2 regions of the Ureibacillus thermophilus genome follow, and region 2 is predicted to be linked to the other one. Evidence: riboswitches for the same ligand, from Rfam matches in the RefSeq annotation. Region 2 holds a riboswitch; the other holds the start of a gene.
The links. Region 2 has a riboswitch for cobalamin ahead of DKZ56_RS03640 (ribonucleoside-diphosphate reductase subunit alpha). Riboswitches for the same ligand answer to the same signal wherever they lie in the genome.
Positions count from the first base shown of each region.

Region 1 (3,179 bases), 1.2 Mb from region 2:
GATAATCAATATACTGATTAACATAATGAATATCCAACGGCTTCTTGAAAATGGAATTGTTCTTGCAATAACAGCCATATAACTATTTAAACTTCTTGCATTGACTGCGTTGTTTAAATCTTTCATTTCATGGAATACCTTAACAAATAAAGCGCTAATAATAAGTCCAATCGACTTTATCGTTTTGATAGATGAACCATGTCCCAATCTTGCTTTTTGTGCAAGAAATATTGTCCTGCTTGAATCCAGAAATAAAAATATAAATCGATAGATTAATGCGATTAAATCCAACAAAACCTGCGGAACTTTCAAGCACTGTAAACCAAACAGAACATCCTGAATGGTTGTCGTTAAGATTAAGAAGTACAAGCAACTGATACTCGATAAGGAAACAGAAAATAAAGTCAAGGCCTTTTCAATACTTTCCTTCATGATTGAAATAACAACGGGACCAATGATGGATTGAAAAATTGCTCCTTCTAAAGGGCTTTCGGTAAAGCTGAGTAAAATAACCAGTATACTTGATAATAAAAAAGTGACGGGAATTAACAATAACTTCCAATATATACGAACAGGAATTTTGCCAAAAATTATGGTAATCACAACCATGATGAAAAATATGAATAAAGACGTGTATATATTTTGAAACAGGATATTAAGTATTAAAGGAATCAATGCAAATACTATTTTTTCAATCGGATGTATGTTTCTTAATGGTGAATGATAAGCGTAAAATTCCAGCATTCTCATTTCGGTATCTCAGCATTTCCGCCCCTATTCCGGCCTCTCATATATCCTATAAAATAACCGATAAACCCAGCACCGGCAGCTCCTTGCAAGACGAATAATAAACTTTCGATTTCACCACTAGGAGGTTCCCATATACTAGAAAACCAAGGTTTATAGGATTCGTTCAGCTCTGTGATCAATTCTTCCGCTTCCCCGTCTGCACCGCCGTATTCTGCATTTCCATTGAACATCAGCGGAATGCAAATCAAAGCTATCGTAATAAATAAGATAAATGCGTTATTTTTTAACATCTATTTCGCCTCCTGAGTTTTGTTTAACACTTGAAGCAACTTTAATTCATTTACGTTATATTTCACCAAGAAATTCATCACCATGACTGAAAGCAACCCTTCTACAATCGCTAAAGGAATTTGAGTAATTGCAAAGACGCTAGCGAATTTGACAAATGAAGCAAATATACCACCCACTTCAGAGGGAAAAGCAAGTGCAAGTTGAATAGATGTAATGACGTAAGTGCCTAAATCAGCTAATGAGGCAGCCAAAAAGACTGCAAATGTAAACGTTAGACCGATCTTTTGCGCCCCCTTAAATACTCCATATGCAATAAAAGGACCGGCAACAGCCATAGAAAATGCATTGGCACCAAGCGTCGTTAACCCCCCATGCGCCAATAGCAATGATTGAAACAGCAAAACAATACTACCTAGAACACTCATTACAAAAGGACCAAATAAAATCGTTCCTAAACCCACCCCGGTAGGATGAGAACAACTCCCTGTAACGGAAGGAATTTTTAAAGCGGATAAAACGAATGCGAATGCTCCGGATAAACCCAGCAATAATTTTGTCTCAGAATGATCCTTTATAAGATTGCTTATTTTCTTTAACCCTATTATTAGAAAAGGTAATGTTACGAGCCACCAAAAGACAGCCCATTCTGCCGGCAAAAAACCTTCCATGATGTGCATAGCAAAGGCAGGCTTAGGAACCAACAACAATAATGCTAAAAAATAAATTGGCTTTTTAAACGAAATGTTCATAAAAACCCTCCTAAAAAAATATATGAATAATAAAAAAACACTGCTAAAATAGCAGTGTCCCACAACAAGGCATAACGATACGCATAATGCTAGTATGATGCCTATTCGTGTACCTATCCTCGTAGGACACTACCATCCACTCCATACGGCAGGTCTCCTGGCTTAGATTCATCGCTTCAAAATCGCCTTCCCATTTTCACAGTGGCATTTGATTTTGAGCTCCTCTTCACAGTGGCGGGACCGCACTAGATTTTCACTAGTTTCCCTATTAAGCTAATTTTCATTAGCACCGTATGGAATATTCAATTGTTGAAATTTAATAGCATTGTAGCATATAGATTCAAAAATTTCTATATCTTTCTAAATAGAATTAAAAATTTGACAACTCATTTTTTCTTTCAGCCATTACAAAATGAAGATTTTTGCTTTCTTTTGTATCAAAATAGATAACCTATTTAAAATTTTTAGAAAAAAAGTAGTACAAACCGGGATTGGCTTGTACTACAAATGTTCGTATGCATTGGATTATAGCGGAATATTTCCGTGTTTTTTCTTAGGTCTTGATTCTTCTTTATTTTCAAGCATTTCTAATCCTTGAATTAACTTAATGCGCGTTTCTCTTGGATCGATGACGTCATCCACCATTCCAAGTGAAGCAGCAACGTAAGGATTTGCGAATTTTTCTTTATATTCTTCAATTTTTTCTTGGCGTGTTTTTTCTGGATCTGGGGAATTGGCAATTTCGTTTGCAAAGATGATATTTGCCGCACCCGCAGCACCCATTACAGCGATTTCTGCATTTGGCCAAGCAAATACAAGGTCGGCACCGATGGATTTAGAGTTCAATGCCACGTATGCACCGCCGTATGCTTTACGTAAAATTACAGTAATTTTTGGCACTGTTGCTTCAGAATAAGCATACAAGATTTTTGCACCGTGACGGATGATACCGCCATGTTCTTGTTTAACGCCTGGGAAGAATCCTGACACGTCTTCAAATGTAATGATTGGAATATTGAATGCATCGCAAGTGCGAATGAATCTGGACGCTTTGTCGGATGAATCGATATCAAGTCCTCCAGCTAAAGCTTTAGGCTGGTTACATACAAGCCCTACTGAATAACCTCCAATGCGTGCAAATCCAACGACGATGTTTTTCGCAAATTCTGAATGCACTTCCATGAAGGAACCTTCATCCACCACTTGCTCAATTACTTTACGAACATCATATGGACGAGTTGGTTCGATTGGCACAACGTCAATTAATTCAGGACGCCAATCATCGCCTTCTGGACGTGGCAAACGAATTGGTTTTTCTTTATAGTTTTGCGGTAAGTAGCTTAATAATCTTCTAATTTGTTGAATCGCTTCTTCTTCAGAAGGAGCACG
Region 1 covers NZ_CP036528.1:1,959,202-1,962,380, reverse strand. Annotated here, with positions in the region: gene cbiQ (cobalt ECF transporter T component CbiQ) at 1-750, opposite strand, end outside; gene DKZ56_RS09685 (energy-coupling factor ABC transporter substrate-binding protein) at 747-1,040, opposite strand; gene DKZ56_RS09680 (energy-coupling factor ABC transporter permease) at 1,041-1,790, opposite strand; cobalamin riboswitch at 1,921-2,099, opposite strand; gene DKZ56_RS09675 (acyl-CoA carboxylase subunit beta) at 2,316-3,179, opposite strand, start outside.
Region 1: linked by a shared signal. The riboswitch ahead of DKZ56_RS09680 (energy-coupling factor ABC transporter permease) and the one ahead of DKZ56_RS03640 (ribonucleoside-diphosphate reductase subunit alpha) in region 2 are both predicted to bind cobalamin.

Region 2 (3,179 bases):
CTAATAGATGATGCCAACCAAATGTTCCAAGTCCAATGGCCCGGTATTTTTTATTCGTGATTTCTGGTTGTTTAATTGGCAGCGTATTAATATCAATTACATTATCTAACATGCGAACTTGAATTTTAATCAAACGTTCTAAAACATTATCAGGTACAGCACGGCCTAAATTGATAGAACTCAAATTGCAAACAACAAAATCACCAGCTTTATATTTTTTTACAATTATATTTTCGTTTTCGATATATTCTTCAATAAATTCTGTTGGAGATTGATTTTGCGCAATTTCCGTACATAAATTTGAACAGTAGATCATACCTTGATGGGAATTGGCATTTTGGCGGTTGACTTCATCACGATAAAACATAAACGGTGCGCCAGTTTCTAATTGGGATCTCATGATTCGCTTCATAATATCTATTGCTGGAATTCTTTTTTTGGAAGAAAGATTGGCTTGAATACATTCTTGATACTTTTTACGCCACTGTCCATCGCCCTTCTTTTCATCATAGAAGTCTTCTAGCGAGTAACCCATCACTTGTTTCACTTCATATGGATCAAATAAATACCAATCTCCCCGTTTTTCTACCTGTTCCATAAAATAATCGGGTATACATACTCCTGTATATATGTCATACGCACGCAACCGTTCATCACCATTATTGAGTTTCAAATCAAGGAAATCTTCTATATCACGATGCCATACATCTAAATACACACTAATAACGCCTTTTCTTGTACCAAGCTGATCAACACTGACTGCTGTATTATTTAATTGCTTAATCCATGGTATAACACCACTTGACATGCCCTTGTATCCTTTGATGGAACTACCTCTTGCACGAATTTTCCCCATATAAACACCGATACCGCCTCCATTTTTAGAAAGCTGGGCAACATCGCTATTACTATCATAGATTCCTTGTAAGCTATCATTTACAGTATCAATAAAGCAGCTAGATAACTGCCCATGTGTTTTTCCGGAATTTGCAAGTGTTGGGGTCGCAACAGTCATATACAGATTGCTTAAAGCCCAATACGCTTCTTTTACATACTCATTTCTCATGGATTTATCTTCGTCTTGCATAAGGTACATCGCAATAATCATCCAGCGTTCTTGTGGCAATTCATAAACATTTTTCTCATAATCCTTTGCTAAATAACGGGTTGCCAAAGATAGAATAGCTGGATATGTAAATAACAAATCCTGTTTAGGTTCAATAACTGATTCAAAATACTCAATGTCTTGTTTTGTATATTTCATTAATAACTTTTCGGAATAGATTCCTTTTTCGGTCAATATCCGAATCAAATCATAAAACGATCCATAAGTACGATTATGATTAAATTCATATCCTCTGTTTCTTGCTGCTTTATAATAAAGATTTTGTAAAAAAATTCTTGCTGCAATATAGGTCCATTCTGTATTTGCTTCATCAATATTTTCAAGAGCATACTTAATTAAAATATCTGCATCTCTCTCATCGAATGGATTGGTTACTCCTGCTTTTCGAATCTTCTCTTTGTATTGGTCTGATGCCAACTTGAAATCATTAAAAATACGATCGATGAATTCAGAAAGTGTTTCCTGTTCAATACTTTGATTTCTTGTCACCTTAATTCCTCCCTAAAAATAAAAAATCCGTCATTCTCGGGGAATAGACGGAAAAAGGAAGAATACGACAGAAATAAAACATATGTAAAATATATCTTTTCCTATCGTTTCTCCTTCTCACACCCCGAAGAATAGAAACTACAAAGTATGGCAGGTCTCCTGGCTCGTGTATCCTCCTACTATAGCCCTTCCCGTATCGTCACCTTTCAGTAAATCGATACAGTGGTTTGCTAATTCGTCCACACTTACAGTTGCGGGGGCAGCTCCAGATTCTCACTGGATTCCCTATTAAGGTATTAAAAATTACCACCATAACTTTATACTCAACATTTTGTGTTATTAAATTTTAAACTACACAATATATAGTGTATGTTATCATATAAAATTCATGCTTACAATCTTAAAAAGTAAATCTAAAATATTTACAAATCGTTTTCATCTAGTATTCTCTTAACTAACTTGCCATATATATAAATTTGGGCTATCTATAAACTATTTATTTAGTTTTTCCATAAGATTTGCTGATAAAAGGGATTTCTTCGGTTTTAGTTAATTTATTCGCTTCAATTGCCATTACAAAAAATACATTCGCTAAAAGTCCTAAAAACTGAAACAAAATTTCCGGCACTTCTCTCTCTTCGCTTACTTTGTGTAAAGCACGATAGCTCTTTTTCGCTTCACTTCGACAAATATGCAATCGCGTCGCCAACTCAGAACCTTGTGGCAAAACGAATTGCTTATTTGTCTCGCCTGCTCGTTCGACAAAATCATCATATACAGATTCCAGCCACATTAAATCTTCTTCTGTAATCGCTAAACGACCTCTTACAGATCCATTTGCATGATAAGCTAACGGTTGGATTTTTCTTAAAATTTGAGTGATTTCTTCAAACTTATGTTCATTTTTGCTTACACTTATGCAATCTCCTATTTTTGTCGTTAAGCTGTCTGTCATAATTTCATAATCTACCAAGCAACTTTTCTCCCGCATAAACGGATAACTAATATAACGCCAGTCTTTTGCCATAGATATCTTCCCTCCCAAAAAGAAAAACTGCTGATTAGTATATCCGATGTGGTGCAATCATGTAAAGTTTTGTTATACTATTGCATTTATTAAATGATTTATGCTAGATTATAGTTAATTTCATATCGAGGGTGTTTAAGTGCTCTTCTTGGAAGAGGTAAAAGGAAAACTAGTGAAAATCTAGTACAGCCCCCGCTACTGTGAGGATGGATGAAACTAACAGTAACCACTGAATGTTACATTCGGGAAGGGTTAGGAGTAAGAGGAAGTCCGAGTCAGGAAGCCTGCTTAAACACTTTGCAAACGTCTTTTCGGGTGGGAAAAGAACGGGTGCAAGCAAGTTATGCTTTTTTGTGCTTTTTAACGCTTTCACGCCTGTATTCCCACTTGGGATATAGGCTTTTTATTTTGGTTTAATGTGTGGCCACACTAAACATATAAAAAATTTTATAGAAAAGGAGATTTGTGATGAATCAATTCACCAAATTGCTACTACCCATATTGCTTTTATTATTTTTAACAGCTTGTAATACCGAT
Region 2 covers NZ_CP036528.1:740,487-743,665, reverse strand. Annotated here, with positions in the region: gene DKZ56_RS03640 (ribonucleoside-diphosphate reductase subunit alpha) at 1-1,570, opposite strand, end outside; cobalamin riboswitch at 1,748-1,945, opposite strand; gene DKZ56_RS03635 (hypothetical protein) at 2,112-2,642, opposite strand; cobalamin riboswitch at 2,763-2,948, shown strand; gene DKZ56_RS03630 (ABC transporter substrate-binding protein) at 3,111-3,179, shown strand, end outside.